Regions from separate parts of the Leminorella grimontii genome, predicted to be linked through region 2. Evidence: predicted binding sites of a transcription regulator. Region 2 holds the regulator's gene; each other region holds the start of a gene.

Evidence for each region. The regulator CRP, encoded in region 2, controls carbon source genes, mostly activating them, when cyclic AMP is high. The targets are predictions, from matches to a motif close to ATGTGANNNNNNTCACAT.
Region 1: a site for CRP is predicted at 4,565-4,582, ahead of adhE (bifunctional acetaldehyde-CoA/alcohol dehydrogenase). Genes of this name have one in related genera too.
Region 3: a site for CRP is predicted at 2,876-2,893, ahead of V8L73_RS06250 (YfcZ/YiiS family protein). Genes of this name have one in related genera too.

What each region holds. Positions count from the first base shown of each region.
Region 1 is NZ_CP146357.1:1,675,811-1,683,460, reverse strand. It holds gene V8L73_RS07995 (TonB family protein) at 1-550, opposite strand, end outside; gene V8L73_RS07990 (YciI family protein) at 956-1,252, shown strand; gene V8L73_RS07985 (YciY family protein) at 1,340-1,519, opposite strand; gene cls (cardiolipin synthase) at 1,815-3,275, shown strand; gene V8L73_RS07975 (HI1450 family dsDNA-mimic protein) at 3,310-3,645, shown strand; gene V8L73_RS07970 (YchE family NAAT transporter) at 3,701-4,348, opposite strand; gene adhE (bifunctional acetaldehyde-CoA/alcohol dehydrogenase) at 4,784-7,459, shown strand.
Region 2 is NZ_CP146357.1:403,443-411,092, reverse strand. It holds gene V8L73_RS02005 (ABC transporter ATP-binding protein) at 1-1,393, shown strand, start outside; gene V8L73_RS02000 (hydrolase) at 1,550-2,530, shown strand; gene V8L73_RS01995 (YheU family protein) at 2,527-2,775, shown strand; gene V8L73_RS01990 (hypothetical protein) at 2,747-3,556, shown strand; gene V8L73_RS01985 (phosphoribulokinase) at 3,635-4,504, shown strand; gene crp (cAMP-activated global transcriptional regulator CRP) at 4,790-5,422, shown strand; gene V8L73_RS01975 (YccS/YhfK family putative transporter) at 5,480-7,552, shown strand.
Region 3 is NZ_CP146357.1:1,279,503-1,287,152, reverse strand. It holds gene V8L73_RS06280 (hypothetical protein) at 1-163, shown strand, start outside; gene V8L73_RS06275 (hypothetical protein) at 252-707, shown strand; gene V8L73_RS06270 (hypothetical protein) at 704-1,150, shown strand; gene V8L73_RS06265 (hypothetical protein) at 1,250-1,468, shown strand; gene V8L73_RS06260 (phosphotyrosine protein phosphatase) at 1,591-1,914, shown strand; gene sixA (phosphohistidine phosphatase SixA) at 1,972-2,445, opposite strand; gene V8L73_RS06250 (YfcZ/YiiS family protein) at 2,528-2,821, opposite strand; gene fadL (long-chain fatty acid transporter FadL) at 3,237-4,535, shown strand; gene mlaA (phospholipid-binding lipoprotein MlaA) at 4,599-5,360, opposite strand; gene ccmI (c-type cytochrome biogenesis protein CcmI) at 5,401-6,606, opposite strand; gene V8L73_RS06230 (cytochrome c-type biogenesis protein) at 6,603-7,091, opposite strand; gene V8L73_RS06225 (DsbE family thiol:disulfide interchange protein) at 7,091-7,648, opposite strand; gene V8L73_RS06220 (heme lyase CcmF/NrfE family subunit) at 7,645-7,650, opposite strand, start outside.

The sequences.
Region 1 (7,650 bases), 1.3 Mb from region 2:
CGTTTTCAACCCTACCGCTATCGTTAATATCAAACAGGATAACGACCTGCCCTTCAATGCGGCGATCGAACGCCTGCTTAGGATACGTTGGCTGAGACTGTTTTAACGCTTTCGAACCCAACGACGTTGACGCCCCCTGAGACGATACCGGGCCGCTGGCTACCGGACTCGCATTAGGCGTGACGACAGGCGAAGTCGCTGGCTTTGATATTTCCGCCCGTTCGGCCTTATTCTCAACCTTCTCTTTTTTAACCTGCTTTTTCGGTTTAGGCTTCGGCTTGGGCTTTTCTACCGGTTTTGGCGGCGCAGGCTTCGGCTCCGGAACTGGCGCGGGCTCAGGGATAGGCTCTGGTTCTGGAATTGGTTCAGGCTCCGGCGCAGGCTCTGGTTCGGGAACCGGTTGCGGCTCCGGCGTAGGTTCCGTTACCGCCTCAGGCTCGCTTGCTTCCTGAGCCGGCGTCGCTTCCTCACTCTGCACTGGCGCCGCGAACATAGCGGGATTAACCATCACAACGTTCATGGGGGCAGACTGTTCTTCCTCTGGCAGCATAACGTTCTCTTGAATCGAGGCAAAAACAATGCCGCCAATCAGAGAAGCGTGAAGGCAGACAGAGAACGTTATAGGCCATGAAAAACGGCGAGCTAGAAAGAAACTTTTCAAGAAAGAGCCACTTCAATGTTCAGCTATAGAGTGATATAGGCTGATTTTAAATGAAAATGGTAATGAGATTCAATATCAAATTAACAACGCTTTATAAGAAAAGCGCCCTCTTCATCCACGTCAAGTCGACAATTTTTATTTATCAATCGGTAGGTTATAAGTCAAAAATTGACGTTGATGTTGCGATAAAAATCCCATAACGTAGGTACCGAAATGATATTTGGCGTCCCTCATATCGCCATAAAACTAATATGTATCAAAAAATCGACCGATAACCCTATCGAGGATAATACCGTGCTATATCTTATTTACGCCGAAGACGTTGAAAACACGCTGGAACAACGCCTCGCAGCCCGCCCAGCCCATCTGGCGCGCCTGCAGCAGCTTAAAGATGAGAATCGTCTGATCGTCGCAGGGCCAAATCCCGTAGCCGATAGCGAAGAGGTCGGCGCCGCCGGTTTTTCCGGTTCTGTCATCATCGCCGATTTTCCCAGCCTGTCGGCGGCGAAGGCTTGGGCGGACAAAGATCCCTATATCGACGCCGGCGTTTATAAGAACGTAACGATCAAACCGTTTAAGCGCGTATTCTAATGCTACTGCGGCGGAGTTTCCCTGAGAAATCCGCCGCGTTTTCCTTCCGTTATCAAGTATAAAACCCCTTTCATCGGGGGGCCTTATTTATCCCATGTAGTCCAACGCATACAGCAATGACCGACGCTGACGACCGAGCTCCTTCTCCGACCTGATGTGATGGATGCGGCTGTTTCTTCTCGACTGCCCTTCCAACCAGCGGTGTCGACGCCGCTGAGCCTGACGCAACATGCGCCAGCGTCCAACTTCAGTTCTGGATCTGTGCATAGTGTAAAAAGCCTGATAAAAACAACGGGAGCGCCTATTGTAGCGCATTCAAAGCAGCCCTTAGGCTATTTAAAATCAAATATTGCGGGAGAATGACCTGAAGTGCCGCTCCGATTAAACGGCGAAATGAGGGATAGCGCCGATAATCAGAATGTTAAAACATGTGTTATCCTTTTATAGCGACGCCGGTTTCTCAAATTACGCTGCCTATGCAACGTTCCGGCAAGGAATAAACCATAAGGCGAGAATGAGACGAACTCTCGCGATTTAACGTCAACGGGATAGCAGGCTTTCAATGACCACTTTTTATACCGTTCTAAGCTGGCTGTTGGTTATCGGCTATTGGTTATTGATAGCCGGCGTGACGCTTAGAGTTTTAATGAAGCGGCGCGCCGTTCCTTCAGCCATGGCCTGGCTTTTGGTTATTTACATCCTCCCTCTGGTCGGCATCGTAGCCTATCTGCTCTTCGGCGAACTGCATCTTGGAAAGCGGCGAGCAGAGCGGGCGAAAGAGATGTGGCCCTCTACGGTAACCTGGCTGGCGGACTTAAAAAATTGCCAAAACGTCTTTACTACTCACATAAGCCCGGTATCCGAACCGCTTTTCCAGCTATGTAAGCGCCGTAACGGCGTTCCCGCCGTACGGGGAAACCGCCTCCAGCTGTTGACCAACAGCAGCGACACCATGATTTCGCTGATCCGCGATATCGATAAAGCGGAACACAGCATTGAGATGGTGTTCTATATCTGGCAAAGCGGCGGTCAGGTAGACAACGTGGCCGAAGCCCTGATGGCGGCGGCCCGCCGAGGCGTACGCTGTCGCCTGATGTTAGACTCCGCCGGCAGTATGCACTTCTTTCGGACCCCCTATCCTGCGCTGATGCGCGATGCCGGCATTGAGCTGGTCGAGACGCTAAAAGTCAACGTGCTGCGTGTATTCCTACGCCGCATGGACCTACGTCAGCACCGAAAAATCGCTATCATCGACAACAACATCGCCTATACCGGCAGCATGAACATGGTCGATCCTCGCTTCTTCAAACAGGGGGCGGGCGTCGGCCAGTGGATTGATCTCATGGCGCGCATTGAAGGACCCGCCGCGACCATGCTCGGTTTGATCTACGCCTGCGACTGGGAAATTGAAACCGGCGTCAGGCAACTTCCGCCGCCGCCTAACGCAAACCTGCTGCCGTTTGAAGAGGAGGATGGTCACACCGTTCAGGTTATCGCCTCCGGCCCCGGATTTCCGGAAGAGCTTATCCACCAGTCGCTGTTGACCGCCGTTTATGCGGCCAGAAAGCAGCTCATCATGACAACCCCCTATCTGGTGCCCAGCGATGACCTTCTTCATGCGATTTGCACGGCAGCGCTGCGCGGCGTCGACGTCAGCATCATCGTTCCCTATAAGAACGACTCCCTGATGGTTGGCTGGGCCAGCCGCTCGTTCTTCACTGAACTGCTGGAAGCCGGCGTCAAGATATACCAGTTCCAGGATGGGCTTTTGCATACCAAGAGCGTGCTGGTCGATGAAGAACTGAGTCTGGTCGGCACCGTCAACCTGGACATGCGCAGCCTGTGGCTTAATTTTGAAGTCACCGTATTGGTCGACGATAATGCCTTTGGTGAAGATCTGGCCTGCGTACAGGCCGACTATATAGCCCGTTCGACGCTGCTAAATCCGGAAGAGTGGGCCAAGCGCCCTCTGTGGCAGCGCATCATTGAGCGTTTATATTATTTCTTTAGTCCGCTACTATAGCCGATTATATTCTTGACGAACGGATACCCCATTGATGGACAACGACGACTTTGACCTGAACAACCGTCTTGATGAAGACGAAACGCTGGATCAGGCCTACGACATATTTCTTGAATTGGCGCCCGATAATCTCGATCCCGCTGACGTCCTGCTGTTCAACCTGCAGTTTGAGGAGCGCGGCGCAGCAGAGCTGCACGATCCGTCACCGGAATGGCAGGAACACGTCGATTTCGATTTGAACCCTGACTTCTTTGCCGAAGTCATCATAGGGCTCACCAACGAGCAGGACGAAGTGGACGACGTCTTTGCTCGCCTGCTTATCTGCCGAGAAAAAGACCATAAGTTCTGCCACATTCTGTGGAAAGAATAGCTAAGGAAGATGAAGCAGTAAAAATCGCCCCGTGCTTAAATCTCGGGGCGTTTCTTTAGGCAAGCAGCCCAGGGAATGAAACCTTGATGCCGGTAACGATAAACTCAATTCCCAGCGACATCAGCAACAGCCCCATTATCCGTGTTACCACGTTAATGCCCGTTTGCCCTAGCAGTCGAACCAGCCAAGGGGCCGCGCGAAACAGCAGCCAACAGCAAAAGGCAAAAAACGCAATAGCGATAAAAAAGCCGATGTAGTCCAACCAGGTGTTGTAGCGCGTGCTCCAAACGATCGTCGAACTGATGGCACCCGGCCCCGCCATCAGCGGCAGCGCCAGTGGAACGACGCCTACGTTATCCCTGGCAGTCGTTTCGGTCTTTTCTTGCTTATTCTGCTTATCCTCTCCCAGTTTACCGCTAATCATCGACATGGCGATGGTAACAATCAAAATCCCACCGGCGATACGGAAAGAGTCAATCGAAATGCCGAACAGGCGCAGTATCGTATCGCCAAGAAAAAGAGAGCACCAAAGAATAATGGCGACGGAAAGATTAGCCGTCAGGTTAGTTTTGTCACGAGCCGCCGGAGACTGGTAGTTCGTCATGCTGATAAAAACCGGCAAAATTCCCACTGGGTTTACTAGCGCAAACAGGCCGACGAGAAACTTGATGTATCCTGAAAAATCCAGTGCGGCATGCGCCATCGCTGACTCCGTATAAAGAAGAAAGGGAACAAAAACGCGGCTAATGTAATCGAGTTAGGCATAAAGATCTAGGCTGTGACCCGCAATTACGGAACACAGCCTAGACGCTGCATTTTATCCACTATAGTTAAAGAATGCTGAATAAACGCCTTTTCGATCTCAAAAGCGTTAAATTGTGCAAAAAACGGCATGCTGAATGGTGTCAGCATGCTGTTTTTGTGATTCAGATCACTCCATTACCCCCTCTTAATGGGTAAGCTGTGTTTCATAGCCATTTTGTACATAACTTAGTGGACGTTTTAAAAATTAATTTATTAATAACAAATAGTTAACTTAGGTTTTTTCAGTCAGTCAATCACTATACGGTAATTCTTATCCTGTTGTTAACGCCGCGGTTTATTGACTAAAAAAATTTATCAATCTTAGGAGAGTCTCATGACAGTAAGTAACAGCACTGAATTGAATGCCCTTGTCGCCCGAGTGAAGAAAGCGCAGCGTGAATACGCTAACTATACTCAGGAGCAGGTAGACAAGATTTTCAGAGCCGCCGCGCTGGCCGCCGCCAACGCCCGCATCCCTCTGGCGAAAATGGCCGTTGAGGAGTCAGGCATGGGGATCGTGGAAGACAAGGTGATTAAAAACCACTTCGCTTCCGAGTATATCTACAACAAATATAAAGATGAAAAGACCTGCGGCGTGCTGGAAGAAGACGATACGTTCGGCACCATCACTATTGCGGAACCTACTGGGATTATTTGCGGCATAGTTCCGACAACGAACCCGACATCCACAGCAATCTTCAAGGCGCTGATTAGCCTGAAAACCCGCAACGGCATCATCTTCTCTCCTCACCCACGCGCCAAAAACGCCACAAATAAAGCGGCCGATTTAGTGCTTCAGGCAGCGATCGAAGCGGGCGCCCCGAAGGACATCATCGGCTGGATCGATGAACCCAGCGTGGAGCTTTCTAACCAGCTAATGCATCACCCTGATATCAACCTGATTTTGGCAACCGGCGGGCCGGGCATGGTTAAAGCCGCCTATAGCTCAGGCAAACCGGCTATCGGCGTTGGTGCAGGCAACTCCCCTGTCGTTATCGACGAAACGGCGGACATCAAGCGCGCCGTCGCCTCTATTTTGATGTCGAAAACCTTCGATAATGGCGTTATCTGCGCCTCGGAACAGTCAGTTATCGTCGTCGATAAAATCTATGACGCCGTACGCGAGCGCTTCGCTTCGCACGGTGGCTATATGTTGAAGGGCAAAGAGCTGAAGGCCGTTCAGGAAATCATCCTGAAAAACGGCGCTATTAACGCGGCTATCGTCGGTCAACCGGCGGTCAAAATTGCGGAAATGGCGGGCGTAACCGTACCGGCAAGCACTAAGGTGCTGATTGGCGAAGTGACTAACGTAGATGAATCCGAGCCTTTCGCTCACGAAAAGCTGTCTCCTATGCTGGCGATGTATCGCGCCAAAGATTTTGAAGACGCCGTAGAAAAAGCCGTTAAGCTCGTCGCTATGGGCGGCATTGGCCATACCTCCGGTCTTTATACCGATCAGGACAACCAATCCGAACGCATCAACTACTTCGGCGACAAGATGAAAACCGCCCGTATTTTGATTAATACCCCAACCTCTCAGGGCGGCATCGGCGATCTGTATAACTTCAAGCTGGCTCCTTCTTTAACGCTGGGCTGCGGTTCCTGGGGCGGTAACTCCATTTCTGAAAACGTCGGGCCGAAGCATCTTATCAACAAGAAGACCGTCGCTAAGCGAGCAGAAAACATGTTATGGCATAAACTTCCCAAATCTATCTATTTCCGCCGCGGCTCACTGCCGATTGCGCTCGAAGAAGTAGCGACCGACGGGGCCAAGCGCGCATTTATCGTGACCGACCGCTTCTTGTTTAACAACGGCTACGCCGATCAGATAACCAACGTTTTAAAGCAGCACGGTATTGAAACCGAAGTATTCTTTGAAGTTGAAGCTGATCCAACGCTGAGCATCGTCCGCAAGGGCGCAGAGCAGATGCACTCCTTTAAGCCGGACGTCATCATCGCGCTGGGCGGTGGTTCCCCGATGGACGCCGCCAAGATCATGTGGGTCATGTACGAGCATCCTGAAACCCACTTTGAAGAGCTGGCGCTGCGCTTTATGGACATTCGTAAGCGTATCTACAAGTTCCCTAAAATGGGTGTAAAAGCCAAAATGGTCGCCATTACGACAACCTCTGGCACCGGCTCAGAAGTAACGCCGTTTGCGGTTGTAACCGACGACGCTACCGGCATGAAGTATCCACTGGCTGACTACGCGTTAACGCCGGATATGGCCATCGTCGACGCAAACCTGGTGATGAACATGCCGAAGTCGCTGTGTGCATTCGGCGGCCTTGACGCCGTTACTCACGCGCTGGAAGCCTATGTCTCCGTTCTTGCGAACGAATATACCGACGGCCAGGCGCTGCAGGCGCTAAAACTGCTGAAAGAGTACCTTCCGCAAAGCTATAAAGAAGGCGCGAAGAACCCTGTGGCTCGCGAGCGAGTGCACAATGCCGCAACCATCGCCGGCATCGCCTTTGCCAACGCGTTCCTGGGCGTTTGTCACTCAATGGCTCATAAAATCGGTTCCGAGTTCCACCTGCCGCACGGCCTGGCCAACGCGCTGCTTATTTGTAACGTTATCCGCTATAACGCCAACGACAACCCAACCAAGCAGACGGCCTTTAGTCAGTATGACAGGCCGCAATCACGCCGCCAATATGCCGAAGTCGCCGATCACCTAGGCCTTTCTGCGCCGGGCGATCGTACTGCGGCAAAAATTGAAAAGCTGCTGAACTGGTTAGAAGAAATCAAGAAAGAGTTGGATATCCCAGCTTCTATTCGTGAGGCTGGCGTGCCGGAAGCAGAGTTCCTGGCGAAAGTCGACAAACTGTCCGAAGACGCGTTTGACGATCAGTGTACCGGCGCCAACCCTCGCTTCCCGCTGATTTCCGAGCTGAGAACCATTCTGCTTGATACCTACTACGGCCGCCCTTACGTAGAAGAGTTACAGATTCAGCCCGTTCTGGAAAAAAAGGTTGAAAAGGCCCCAGCTAAAAAAGCTAAGAAATAGCGCATAGCCGCTAAAATAGGCGAAGCCGCCCACTTGGTGGGCGGCTTTTTTATGAGCGTCTATCTTTCATAGCCAAGCAGCGTCCTGCGGTTGTTCATATTCATAGATGTCCCCATGCATAGACTCAAAGGCCGTACTCTACGCTGTCATATTTGAGCACCAACACACTATGGCATTGCGTATTCACCGTG
Region 2 (7,650 bases):
CCATCTGGATCTCGATGCGGTCATCTGGCTGGAAAAGTGGCTAAAGAGCTATGAGGGCACGCTGATTTTGATCTCGCACGACAGGGATTTCCTCGATCCGATTGTCGACAAGATTTTGCATATCGAACAGCAGCAGCTGTTTGAATACACCGGCAACTACTCCTCCTTTGAGCGCCAGCGAGCTACCCGGTTGGCTCAGCAGCAGGCGATGTACCAAAGCCAGCAGGAAAAGGTCGCACACCTCAAAAGCTATATCGATCGGTTCAAGGCTAAAGCCACCAAGGCGAGGCAGGCCCAGAGCCGGATAAAAATGCTGGAACGCATGGAGCTGATAGCCCCGGCCCACGTCGATAATCCGTTTCATTTTAGCTTTCGTACGCCGGAAAGCCTGCCCAACCCGCTGCTGCGCATGGAAAACGTCAGCGCCGGCTACGGTGACAAAACCGTTCTGACGTCAATCAAGCTGAACCTGGTGCCCGGCTCTCGCATCGGCCTGCTCGGGCGAAACGGTGCGGGCAAGTCAACGCTTATCAAGCTGCTGGCGGGCGCCCTGACGCCGCAGCGGGGAGACATCAGCCTGGCAAAAGGCATCCAGCTTGGCTACTTTGCGCAGCACCAGCTCGAAACCCTGCGTTCGGACGAATCGCCCCTGTGGCACTTAAGCCGACTGGCGCCTCAAGAGTATGAACAGGCGCTGCGCGACTATTTGGGCGGATTTGGCTTTCACGGCGACAAGGTGACCGAAAAAACCGAACGCTTCTCCGGCGGCGAAAAGGCGCGTCTGGTGCTGGCGCTGATCGTCTGGCAGCGCCCTAACCTGCTGCTGCTCGATGAGCCGACCAACCACCTCGATCTGGACATGCGCCAAGCGCTGACCGAGGCGCTGATTGACTTCGACGGTGCGCTGGTCGTCGTTTCCCACGACAGGCATCTGCTGCGCTCCACCACCGACGAGCTTTATTTGGTGCACGACGCCCGCGTTGAGCAGTTTGACGGCGATCTGGACGACTACCAGCGCTGGCTTTCCGAGCTGCAAAAGCAGGATCTCCAGCCGCAGGGCGGCGAGCCGTCAGAGCAGAACGGCAACAGCGCCCAGTCGCGTAAAGATCAAAAGCGCCGCGAAGCCGAATTTCGCGCCCAAACGCTGCCCGTCAGAAAAGCGATTGAAAAGCTCGATAAAGAGCTGGAAAAAGTGAGCAAGGCGCTGGGAGAAGTAGAGCAGGCGCTGTCCGACAGCGCTATCTATGAGCCCGAGAAAAAGGCTGAGCTAACCAAGCTGCTACAGCAGCAGGTTTCGCTAAAATCCGCTCAGGAGGAGCATGAAATGAACTGGCTGGAACAGCAGGAGCGCCTGGAAGAAATGACGACGCTTTTTAATCAGGAAAGCGAATAGTAAAAATAAATGGGAGCGCGCGGCCTGGCGCGTTCCTGTATTCCCCATCCCTTATAAAATCTCGACATGCCTCGCAATCAAAAGGCGTTGCATCATTCCATTCCCGCACACGGTGTGATATTGATCGCATAACTTCCTGACAAATTTAATCATACGATGAACACCGACTTTCAGCCGCTGCGTGGAACCGCTAATCCCCATCTGCAGACGCTTTTACCGCGCCTCGTTCGCCGCCGCATTAGTCTGTCCCCGGTTTGGCAGCGCCTCGACCTGCCGGACGGCGACTTTGTCGATCTGGCGTGGAGCGACGCGCCGGAAGGCGCGGCGCACAGGCCGCGGCTGGTCATTTTTCACGGGCTGGAGGGCAACTTCTACAGCCCCTATGCGCACGGACTGCTGGAAGCCTGTCGGCGTCTCGGCTGGCTAGGCGTCGTCATGCACTTTCGCGGCTGCAGCGGCGAACCGAACCTGGCGCCCCGCGCCTATCATTCAGGGGAAACGCAGGACGCGCGTTTTTTCCTCAGCTGGCTTCGGGAGCGCTTTGGCGATGCGCCAACCGCCGCCGTCGGCTACTCGCTGGGCGGCAACATGCTGGCCTGTTATCTGGCGGAAGAAGGCGAACGGGCGCCGCTGCAGGCGGCCGTCATCGTTTCCGCGCCACTGATGCTGGCGCCCTGTTCGCGGCGTTTAGCAACGGGATCGTCGCGCATATACCACCGCTACCTGCTCGGCCAGCTCAAGCAAAGCGTTTTGCGTAAGCAAAAACGCTACCCGCAGCTGGTGTCGCTGACGGAAAAAGAGTTGAAGGGCATCCGCTCCCTACAGGCCTTTGACGATGCGATAACCGCGCCGCTGCACGGTTTTTCCAACGCGCTGGACTACTATCATCAATGCAGCGCGCTGCCAATGCTGCCCAACGTCAAAGTTCCGCTTCTTATCGTGCACGCCAAGGACGACCCCTTTATGTCGCCGGAAGTCATTCCGGACCCAACCCGGCTCCCAAGCAATATCGAATACCAGCTTACCGAACACGGCGGCCACGTAGGCTTTGTCGGAGGCACTTGGAAAAAGCCCGAAATGTGGTTGGAAAAACGCATTCCGCAGTGGCTGTCGCCCTACCTGGAGAGCACGTCATGATTATTCCCTGGCAGTCCGTTAATCCCGATACGCTGGAAGCCATCATTGAGTCTTTCGTTCTGCGAGAAGGCACCGACTACGGCGAGCAGGAGAAGTCTTTACCGCAGAAGGTCGAGGACGTGAAGCGCCTGCTCAAAAGCGGCGAAGCGGTGCTGGTGTGGTCGCAACTGCATGAGACCGTGAATATCATGATGAAAGCGCAGTTTAAGGACAATAATGAAACGGAATATCCCCCTGAATACTGAGATAAAGGAACCTGCCGAAGAAGCCGAAAGAATTGGTTACTGGTATGGCAGTGTAAAAGACGATCTCCCCTATGCATTGGGCCAAGTGATCCAAAACGCTCACGAAGGCCCGCCATATGAGATCGTCGATCGGAAAATAATCTCCATCATCGTGACTGCCGATTGCTGGCCCGGCCAACTGTGGCGAGCGCAGGTCGTCACGCTTGGGGATATGTCCGGATTGATTGATAACCCCGGCTACTGGCGAGCAAGCGCCATCAGGCTGCTTGAACCGCTGCCGCTAGCAATGCTTTTTGGCGACTACGGCCAAGACATTGTGATATTGCTACAGCAGATCTCTGCCGTAACGGCTGAGCAGACCGAGCAATTGCAGAACAATTTATCCGCCGACGCCGACTCTGCATGGACTAAAGCTTGGGTACTCTGGGACAGCCAGCTAGCGTTTCCCCGGCAACATCAGTATGACGACAAGGACGGGATGACGCTCAGCGCAATGGGACGCGATGATGACGAAAGCTCCCCCGTAAATGGAGGATTTCATCTGATTGCCGAATTGTTGGAACTACAAGCCAAGAAGCAAGAAGGTAGTGATGCCGTTATCCAGATTATCGAAGACGGAGAAACGGAAGAGGCGCTTACGCCCAAGTGGCGCGCGGCAAGAAAAGCGTTTTTACATGCAGCGATGGCGTTCGCTATGCGCGAGCAGCTTTCCAATGACGAGTATGCTGCGCTAACCGCCGCATGGTCGAGCGTATTTAATAATGTAGATAACCACGCTTAAACGTTCTTATCCATATTCCCGCGCATCGCCGACTAGGCTATGCTCAAACGACAATAATAAACGCAAGGACCTCGGCCTATGTCAGCAGCGCACCCCATCATCGCCGTTACCGGCTCCAGCGGAGCGGGGACCACCACCACCAGTCAGGCGTTTCGGAAAATTTTCCAACAGCTCAACCTTAACGCCGCTCGCATCGACGGCGACGCCTATCACCGCTACACCCGTCCAGAAATGGACGCGGAAATCCGCAGGGCCAGAGAGCAGGGGCGCCACATCAGCTACTTCGGCCCGGAAGCGAACGACTTCGCTGCGCTGGAGAGCGGATTTGCCGAATACGGCCAAAGCGGTTCAGGCCGCACCCGTAAGTACCTGCATACCTATGACGAAGCCGTTCCCTATCGCCAGCTTCCCGGCACCTTTACGCCCTGGAGCGGGCTACCCGACGGTACGGATCTGCTGTTTTATGAAGGCCTTCACGGCGGGATCGTTACTGAAAAGCACGACGTAGCGCGCCACGTAGACCTGCTGGTCGGCGTCGTGCCTATCGTCAACCTGGAATGGATACAGAAGCTTATTCGCGACACCGTCGAGCGCGAGCATTCGCGAGAGGCGGTGCTGGATTCCGTCGTTCGCTCAATGGACGACTACATTAACTACATCACACCGCAGTTTTCCCGCACGCACATCAACTTCCAGCGCGTACCTACGGTAGACACCTCGGACCCCTTTTCGGCCAAAAGCATCCCCACCCTCGATGAAAGCTTGGTGGTTATTCACTTTCGCGGGCTCAGCGGGATAGACTTCCCCTATCTGCTGGCCATGCTGCAGGGATCGTTCATTTCGCAAACCAATACGCTGGTAATTCCGGGGGGAAAAGTCGGGCTGGCGATGGAGCTGATTATTACCCCGCTGATTCAGCAGCTTTTGCAGGGTAAGCCGCTAAAATAATAATGCCGTAAAAATAGGCGAATGGCGCTGCAATACGCCAGACGCCCCGCATTTTAGTAACGAGGAACAAGACTCTTGCCTCAAGCTGTGTTAAAAGCTTACGGTGTAGAAGTCCATAAATTAGGTTATGCTCAAGCTGATGCATACAAACGTTCTCTATTCTTTCACGCATCGGCTATAATAGCGCTCACCGAGCCTTTCTGGCGGTTTCGAGCGAGTAGGATTTTTTCGGCAGGCTTCTCGCTTTGCTGTTTTAGGTAGTGACAACAAAGAGGATAACAACAGATGGTTCTCGGCAAACCGCAAACAGACCCGACTCTTGAATGGTTTTTGTCTCATTGTCATATCCATAAATACCCATCCAAGAGCACTCTTATCCATCAAGGAGAGAAGGCGGAGACGCTTTATTACATCGTCAAAGGAGCCGTAGCCGTTCTCATTAAGGATGAAGAAGGTAAAGAAATGATTCTTTCCTACCTCAACCAAGGGGACTTCATCGGTGAGCTTGGCCTGTTTGAAGAAGGCCAGGAACGCAGCGCATGGGTAAGAGCGAAAACCGCCTGTGAAGTGGCGGAAATATCCTATAAAAAGTTTCGCCAGCTGATTCAAGTCAATCCCGATATTCTCATGCGCCTGTCGGCACAGATGGCCAGCCGCCTGCAGGTCACCTCAGAGAAAGTGGGCAGCCTTGCCTTCCTTGACGTCACGGGACGCATTGCTCAAACCCTGCTGAACCTGGCTAAACAGCCCGATGCGATGACCCACCCAGACGGAATGCAGATAAAAATAACCCGTCAGGAAATCGGCCAAATCGTCGGCTGCTCTCGCGAAACGGTCGGCCGCATCCTGAAGATGCTTGAAGATCAAAACCTGATTTCGGCGCATGGTAAAACCATCGTCGTCTACGGGACACGTTAACTACTCTACAAGGCGGGCGCTTTAGCGTGGTGCCCGCTTTATCTACTACGGAAGCGTATGTGGCGCCGCGTTATCTATCATCCTGAAGTTAACTATGCTCTGCGCCAAACGCTGGTTCTCTGCCTACCTATCCTGCTGTTCTGGCTGTTAAACGATCTGCGTACCGGCTTTATGCTTTCTTTGGTCCCGGCCTGCTGCAACATCGGCGGTCTGGATACGCCCCACAAACGATTTTTTAAACGTTTAGCCATTGGCGGCGCTCTGTTTGCCGGCAGCAGCTTTTTATTGCAGCTGTTTCTCGACCTTTCAATTCCGCTTGCCGCCTGCATGTTCATTATGGCGATACTGTTTGGCGTGACCGCGGAAATCAGCCCCCTACACGGACGTCTGATGCCCGCCGCGCTGGTCGCCGGTATCTTCACCCTAAGCCTGGTGGACACCATGCCCATTTGGTATGCGCCCGCGCTGTTCATCATCGGCACGCTCTGGTATGGGCTGTTTACCTACGTCTGGTTTCGCCTGTGGCAGGAACAGCCGATGCGGGAGTCCCTAAGCCTGCTTTACCGCCAGCTCGCGGACTATTTTGAAGCCAAATACAGCCTGCTGACTCAGCACACCGATCCGGAAACGGCGCTGCCGCCGCTGCTGAGCCGCCAGCAGCAGGTTATGGACAGCATTACGCTCATCTACCAACAGCTCTATATGATCACCGACCTGAAGCACCCGCGCCATCAGCGCCTGATGCAGGCCTTTCAGGTTGCGCTCGATTTGCAAGAGCACATCACGGTGAGCCTGCACCAGCCTGACGAAGTGCAAAGGCTGGTAGAGCAAAGCCATGCGGAAGCGGTTATCCGCCACAACGCCAGGATCATCAGCCGACAGCTTAGAACCCTTTCCGACGATATTCTCTACCATCGACGCCCCAAGCCATTTTCTATTGAGCACGAGCTGGCCGCGCTGGAAAAAATCGCCAATCAGCATCCCGACAATCCGGTCGGCGCGTTTTGTTATTACCACTTCAGCCGCATAGCCCAATTGCTCAGCCACCAGCGGCCGCTTTACAACCGCAGCCTGATGCCGTCGCAGAACCGGCTTCCGTTCTGGCGAGCGCTAAAAGGCTACTGTTCGCTGAAGTCCGCCGCGCTTCGCAACGCGGCGCGCCTGGGGGTTACGCTGGCCGCAGGCAGCGCGATTGGCATGGTCCTCAACCTGCCAAAACCGTACTGGATACTGCTGACCGTCATGCTGGTCAGCCAAAACGGCTACAACGCCACCCGCATCCGTATTCAGCACCGTGCTCTCGGTACGCTGTTCGGCATCATCGTCGGCGCATTCATCTTGCGGCTACAGTACCCTGAATACGTCATGCTGCTGTTGATGCTGGCGATTACCCTTGCCGCCTATCTGGCGGTACGAAAATACTACGGCATTGCGGTCGTTGGCTTTACCATCACCGCCGTATATACGCTGCAGATTATCGCCGGTAGCGGCATGGAGTTTCTGCTTTCCCGGCTGGTGGATACGGTGATTGGCTGCATGCTGGTATTCGCAGGAACCATCTGGCTATGGCCCCAGTGGCAAAGCGGCCAGCTGCGCAAAAACGCCCACAGCGCGCTGGAAGCCTATCAAAATCATCTAAGGCAGATGTTTGCCCAGACGGACGACGCCACCGCGCTGTCGTACGCAAGGATGAAGATGAATCAGGCCCACAACGCGCTGTTTACCGCATTGAACCAAGCTATGCAGGAGCCAGGCTTCAACTCTCGCTACCTGACGGACATGCGCCTTTGGATCACCCACAGCCAGTTTATCGTCGAGCATCTTAACGGCATGACGGTGATCGTTCGCGATCAGTACGTATTAACGCCCGAACTGGCGCAAAGCTACTTAAACTCCTGTGAAATTCTGATCCAAATCTGTCAGCAGCGGCTGGAATACGACGGCCCCAGCAGCGACACCAGCATGATGGCTATCGCCGAACCCAATGATGAAATGCCGGAAACCTCGATGGAAAGGCACATAGAACGCATTTTGTCGCACCTGAAGGCCATGCACACCATTTCGTCGCTGGCGTGGCAGCAGCGTCCCCACCACGGTATTTGGCTTAAGCGCAGGCTGCGGGATGAATAGCAAACGGCAAGCCTAACGCCCTAGGCAGCCTTTCCCGCTCTTTTACGCCATACGTCGGCTATGGCGGCGCCCTCCTACCCTCTAAATTTACTCATCAC
Region 3 (7,650 bases), 880 kb from region 2:
TCATCCGGAAGAGTGTGGTATTTCGGGATACAGCCAATTCATCGAAGACCTCACCATCAGCGCGACGCTTGGTGGAATCGGCATGCTTCTGACCTTATTGGCGGCCCTGATTGCGCCCTTTTTCCCCGGTGGGAAAAAGGGCCGACTTCAGCGACAGACATAATTTATCACCAGCTTCATCTTCGGCTCACAGAGCCGCGGTAGCCTATAAAAATAAACGCAACGGTATTCACAGGATAAATAGAAAAACCATGCCAACGCCGCGTCACGTACTGCTTAATGCATTCTGGTTCACTGCCATTGGCCCGCTGTTCGGGCTTGTCGCCTGCATCATCATATTAGAAACGATAGGCAAAACGCCATTTAACGCAATTGGAATACTTATTGAAGAACCGCTTCTTACGATCCTGTTCACCTATATATTCGGTGGCCCTGCTGCCCTGTTAACCGGAATTTTCGCCAGCTTCATCAGCCGTCGCGCCTATCGCCATTACGTCATCATCGCGTTTGGTGCGCTCATATCACTGCCTCTGCCGCTCTTTTTCGGCATGACAACGTTAGCTGGAGATAGGCCTCTAACCTTCTTTCTCTATGCGTTCTCTGGCGCCTTTGCCTCTGCTGGCGCATTGCTGACGTTGATGCATTTACCTTTTCAAACGCAATCCAGAAACGGCTACAGCGTAGCTGATACAGGAGAAGCTCGATGACGCTCGCCTACCGCGCCCTGTGCCACGCCTTCTGGTTTTCGCTGATAGGGCCAATCATTGGCTTCCTATACATTGCTTTTGGCGTAATGCTGCCCGGCAGCGAAGACAAAGCCACAACGGTTTCATTCTTCCCCATTCTGTTTTTTATCAGCTATGCGTTCGGTGTACTTCCCGCGCTGTTTACGGGCATCGGCGCAGCCTGCCTTCCCGCTAGGCATTACGGTTCAAGGCTTCGCCGAACGGCGTTTTGCGCACTATTGGGCGCGATGCTGGCGCTCCTCTTTTTCACCGTCGTGTTCGGCGTTCAGGACGTGCTTATCGGTACGGATCGGCCAGGCTCCCTGTTCCATCGCTTTGCGCTTTACGTTGCGCCGGGAATGCTGTCGGGCGCCGTCATGGCGCTCATCACGCCTAAGGGATTCTATTTTGCCGACAGGCCTTAGGCTGTACTTTTCTCTAAATCGCGCTATGATACGCGCGGCTTAGGCCTCTCTGTATTACCGCGGCTGCTGAACCCGGTAAATTCATTCAGAGAGAACATTATGGACAATAACCGCACGCGGGCCTGGCGGCTCGCACAGAAAAGTCGCAATCGCTCACGCGACAGTCACCCACCCCGCAGCGACTTTCCTAAAGAAAAGCGCTGGAAGCTGATGTATATCCGCTCAAAGAAGCTTGCCAGAGCGGCTCAACTGGGGATGGACTATCCGAGAGTGCGAAGCGGACAGCTCGCCCGCCGCGCGATGGAAGAATATAAGTAATACACAAAATCATTCAAGGTGCGTCGAGGCGGCAAGTGAGGGAATCCCTAGGAGCGTACAAAAGTACGTGACTAGGGTGAGCGAACGCAGCCAACGAAGAGGCAGCTTGAAGGATGAAGTGTATGAATGTTTTATTTATCTGTAGCCGTAACCAATGGCGCAGCCCAACGGCCGAGCAGGTTTGGCGTAAACATCCGGGGCTTTCCGTGCGTTCCGCCGGCACCAGCCGCAACGCCAGAAAGCCCTTAACGCCGGAAATGTTGCAATGGGCCGACGTCATCTGCGTGATGGAGCAAAAGCACAAAAGCCGCATTGTCGCGGACTATCGCCGACTGGTGGAGCATAAGCCGATTCACGTGCTGGATATTCCCGACGACTATCAGTACATGGACTCCGAGCTGGTGGCTTTGCTTGAAGAAGTTGTCGCTCACAGGCTGGGGCTATAGGCAAAAAGAAATGAGAAAAAAGAGATGCTTAACGCATCTCTTTTTTATTGCCTCAGGCTATATCCCTGGCGCCATCATCCACTCAAACCGCCCTCTCGCAGTTTGGGCATCCAGCTCAACGCAGGCAACCGCAGAGGTTGGAAACATCGGCGAAGCGCTCCCTTGACTAAGCTCGGAAACCAGATAGCTTACCAGCGGCAGGTGGGAAACAATCAATACGGAACCGATGCCCTGCTGTGCCAGCACCGTAAGGTAGTCAGCGCACGGCGCGGGGGAGCCGCCGGGGATCAGCGCGGGAAACGTCTCAATACAAACGGCAGAAGGCAGCGGGAATTCGCGGCGCACGACCTCCAGCGTCTGCTGGGCGCGAACGTAGGGGCTAACCAGAACAAATTCAATGCCGTTTGACTGCTCGCGCAGTCGACGCGTCATGTCCGCCGTTTGTTCAACGCCTCGCTCGGTCAGGCGACGGGCAGGATCGCTGTCTGCATGGAAGCTGGCCTCGCCGTGACGCATAATAAACACCCGCATGGTTTCCCTCCTGGCAAAAAAGTAACGCCGGAAAAACCGGCGTTGCTGTAAGTCACATTTGTAAAAATCTTACTTAGAAAAACTAACGCAGCCCGAGCTGGAAAATCAGCGTTTCAGCCTGGCAGCAGAACGTAAAGTCAGCGGTAAGCTCAACGCCGCCGTTAACGTCAACAATGCTGCTCTTAATATCGCAAGGCTCGGACTCAGTGGCGCGCGCTTTTTCCGTCAACATGTTCAGCATCTTTTCCGCTTCAGCGCGGGACGCAAACTCGCTTTTATAGGACGCCGTCAGGTCGGTATTGTCCATCACTGTCCCTACGTCAACGCAGCAGCAGGCGGCAGTTTCCTGAGCATTGCACTTTAATGAATCTGACATCTCTTTTCTCCTCTATGTAAGGCGGAACAATCTCCGCTTTACGGCTAAGCTGTTATGAGATCTGGCTCAAAAATCGATGATTTTCTTTATACTACGCCTTCCTCTCACGCGATGCATGAATTTTACCATTTATCCCCGCTTAACGGCTACCGCCTCCCCTTCGCTTAATAAACGAAAGTCATTTATTTTATTGATTTATATTGATTTTAGTTAACAACCAGGTGCGTTACATAAAGCGACCATCGGCCTGTTGATAAAAAGCGTTCTCTACTTCAGCGGTTACCACATCAAAATCTCCGCTAAAAACACGCTTTTTAGTCAACTGGTCTAATCTGTCAGCCCTTTAATCCTCCCTAAAATGCGCGCTTCGATTATTACAATTCGTAATAATTCTTATGATTCGTTGAGATTTTGTATGTTTCTAAAAAAGAATTTGAAGAAGTCTATTCTGGCGATTGCCGTCGCCAGCCTTTCGAGCAATTTGTACGCATCCGGTTTTCAGCTGCAAGAATCCTCCGCTTCCGGCCTGGGCCGCGCCTTTTCCGGCGAAGGAGCCATTGCCGATAACGCCTCTTCAGGCAACCGTAACCCGGCCTCGATGACAATGTTCGATCGCGCAACCTTTTCCGGCGGCGCCATCTACGTTCAGCCAGAGGTAGAAATCACCGGCACGTCGCCTCAGGGCAACGACATGCACGCCAACGATATCACGCCTAACGAATGGGTTCCTAACCTGCACTTCGTTCTCCCCATTAATGAAAAATGGGCGCTGGGCGCTTTCGCCACCAGCAACTACGGGTTATCAACCCATTTTAACGACGAATACGCCGCAGGCCCTCTGGCGGGCACAACCAAGCTGCAAACGGGCAACTTCAACCTGAGCACGGCCTACCGCGTCAACGAACACTTCAGCCTCGGCCTTGGCGCTAACGCCGTTTACGCCAAGGCGAAAATCAGACGCTATGCGGGCGAAAGCGCCAGCGGCGCCATGCAGCCAAACTCAACCGTCGCCTACCTGCACGGTGACGAATGGGGCTATGGCTGGAACGCCGGCATGCTGTATGAAATCGATAAAGACAACCGTATCGGCCTAAGCTACCGCTCGAAGATCGATATCGATTTTAAAGGTACGTACAAAAGCGATCTGAACAGCCGCCTCAACGGCTATCAGCCCATCACCGGCCTGCCCTGGGGCACCGACGGCTCCTCTCGTTCCGGCAAGCTGACGCTGACTCTGCCTGAGATTTGGGAGCTGTCCGGCTACCACAAAGTCGCGCCGAAGTGGGCGATGCACTACACCCTAAGCTACACCAGCTGGAGCGAGTTCGAAGAGCTTAAGGCCAAAGACAGCGACGGCAACGTTCTGTTCCAAAAGCATGAAGGCTTCAGGGACGCCTACCGCATGGCGCTGGGAACCACCTATTACCACGACGAAACCTGGACCTGGCGCGCAGGCATCGCCTTTGACGACAGCGCGGTTCCCGCTAGCAACCGCTCTATTTCAATTCCCGATCAGGATCGCCTGTGGCTAAGTATGGGAACGACCTATAACTTCACGCCGGATGCATCGGTCGACGTTGGCGTCTCCTACATGCACGGCCAAAAGGTCAAAATCAGCGAGAAGCAAAACAACTCGGCAAACAGCCCGGTGTATCACTTCGAATCTGAAGGCAAAGCTTGGCTTTATGGCGTTAACCTGAACTATACGTTCTAAGCCGCTTTCTGTGCTGATGATGCAAAAAACCCGTCTTTCGACGGGTTTTTTATTGAATTTACGTTACTCTGAGTCGATGTCGTCCAACTGATCCTTAAGCGCTTCGGCGTTCGGATTGTTTTCCTCATCAATCTTGCCGCCGTTAGCCAAGAAGTCATGACGCTGGAAGTAGGCTTCACGCACGAAGATATATGGATCCGGCGAGTTGGCCAGCATCTGATCCTGATCGAGCAGCTGAGCGCGGCTTTCAATGCCTTCTACCGTCCACTTGCCGACCGATCCCCAGAAGGTGAGCCAGCTTAACACCGGATAGGCATAGTCTACATAGCCGCCGCCTTCGTCGCGCACGGTCGCAGAACCGTAAGCGGGCAGAACAGCGTATGGCCCGTAGGGCACGTTATAGTGGCCAAGCACCTGGCCGAACTCTTTATTGTAATCCTTCTTCAGCTTGTCGTTAGACATGCCCGCCACGTCCATAAAGCCGCCCATCCCCAACAGGGTGTTGACGAAGAAGCGGTTGAAATGGCGGAAACCGTCGTAAATGTTTCCCTGAAGAAAGTTGTTAACCATCGAGGCAGGTTCACCCAAGTTGCTGGTGAAATTGCTCAATCCGCTGCGCGCCGGCTGCGGCATATAGTCGCGCCAAACGACGGCGACAGGACGCACGACGTACGGATCCATATAGTTGTAGTTAAAGTTGAACATGGTGCGGTTAAAACCCTCTAGCGGGTCTGGCCGCGTACCGTCTTCGTTCAGGCTGCCGCTGTTAACGCAGCCCGTCAGCATCGCTGCAGCAAATACACAACTGACCAATCGGCTTTTCATTTTCTTCTCCCTCAAATGCTGGCCTTGATAGCCACAGCGCTTACTGTTCAATTCGCTCAATCGTAACGTCCACGCTCTCTTTGCCGGTGAACGAATAAACGCGACTCTCTCCAATCATCCGCCGTTTATCCGCCTCATCACCGCTGGTAACGGTAGCTATTATCTTTACCTGTTTCAGGCCGGAAAGCAAACGGGAGGGCATCATCGCGTTACTGTCGTCCAGCTCGACCTTAAGCGGAAACGTTCCTAACTGTAACTGCTTTACGGCTACCGGAACGGTGGACTTACCGTCGGTCACCGCAATCAGCACGCCGCCCTGAGCCGGCAGCTGGGCCGCTACGTCAGGCGAAACGGAAATCGTCACGCCCAGGTGAACGCCGTTGGACGTTACCTGTGACTTGGCGTAGGCCAGACTTTGCCTGATAACGTCAGCGCCTTTGGCGTCCGGCGGCATCAGGGTCAAAACCTTTTCCCAAGCGGCGATAGCTTCGTTAAAGTTCCCTTGCCCAAAGGCGTTCATCGCCAGCGCGGAAAGCGCATCCACGTTATCCGGCTCAGACTTGAGCAGCGTTTTCAGAATGCGGCTTGCCTGAGCTACGTCTTCCGGGTTGTTGGAGCGCGTTAGCAGCTTAGCGTAAATAATCTGGATATAGCCGTCGTTTGGCGACAGTTCATACGCTTTTTCATAAGACTGTAGCGCCATTTCGCCGTTGCCCAAGCGCAGCCCGGCCAAACCAAGCATAGTCCAATCGCGAACGTTTGTCGGATCGGTCAGCAGGCTGGTGCGCAGCCCCAGTGCAAATCGGGCAATCTCCTCGGGTTCGTTCAGTTGTCCGGCATCGGCCTTCTGCCGCAGTTCGGGCATGTTTTTTACTACCTGCCGCCACTGGGAAACCTGAGTCATCCCACCGGTATACACGTATAATCCAACGGACACGGCCACAAGCAGCAATACGCCCGGCAGCAAAACCGTCAGGCTAAAGGGGGCGCGCTTACGCGTACCGGCTCGAGCGGGAATGTCTTCCAACAGGTTATGCTGTAGCTCCGCTACCATGGCGTCTCTTTCACCGACGACGCCCAATGCCTCGTCGTCCTCAAGCTCGTTTAAGCGCTGCTGATAGTAGGCCTTATTTAGCGCATCTCTGTCTGCATCTGCCTTTTCATTTGGACCTTTAAGCGTCGGCAAGATAAACAGCGCCGTCGCCGCAATCAGCAGCAGGGCAGCGATAAGCCAAAATATCATCATGATGCTTTACCGCCCTTTGCGCCCTTATCTTCATTTAACAGGCGCTGAAGCCTACGCTGTTCTTCTACCGACAGCGCTGCGCCACCGGCAGCCGCCGACGTTCTTCGCCGACGGGACAGCATCACAATAGCAACAATGCCAAATACGACGCACAAAGCGGGAACTATCCACAGAATGAGGGTTGCAGCCGTCACCGGGGGTTCGTAGGTCACAAAATGGCCGTAGCGATCGACCATGTAGTCAACGATCTCCTGTCTGGACTGCCCCTGCTCCATCAGCTCAAACACTTTATTGCGCATATCGGTTGCGATCGGCGCGTTGGAGTCGGCGATGCTGTTGTTTTGGCATTTAGGACAGCGCAGCTGGCCGGTAAGCTCGCGAAACTGCTGCTCTTCTTCTACGGACTTGAAGTTATAGGTATCTATCGCCGCGTGAACGCTAAACGCCATAAGCAGCGTAAACAGCATGGCTGAAAGTGACTTCATCATTGGGAAACCTCCCCCTGATATTTAAGCCATAGAGGCTTAATTTCTTCGTTCCAAACCTTATCGTTTAAATCACCGGCGTGGCGATAGCGGATAATCCCCTTTCCATCGATAAGAAAGGTTTCCGGCGCGCCATAGACGCCGAGATCCAGCCCCAGCATGCCGTTGTTGTCATACAGGCTAAGGGAGTAAGGATTTCCCAAGTCTTGCAGCCACTTGATGGCCTTTCCCCGCTCATCCTTGTAGTTCAGACCTACTACGCGAATGCCTTCCGCCGACAGGCGGTTTAAGAACCGATGTTCGGCATAGCAGGTCGGGCACCAGGTCGCCCAGACGTTAAGCAGCAGCGGTTTGCCGTCGTTTAGCGCCTCCTGCTCGTACACCTTACCGGGTATATCCAGCGACTCCAGCTTAAACTTTGGCACCGGCTTACCGATAAGCGCGGACTCAAGGGAAGTTGGGTCATCGCCCTCGGCGTTGCGCTGCAGCTGCACCATAAAGGCAATCACCATGCCTAAGAAAACGACTAATGGAATAAACAGCAGTTTCTTGTTCACAC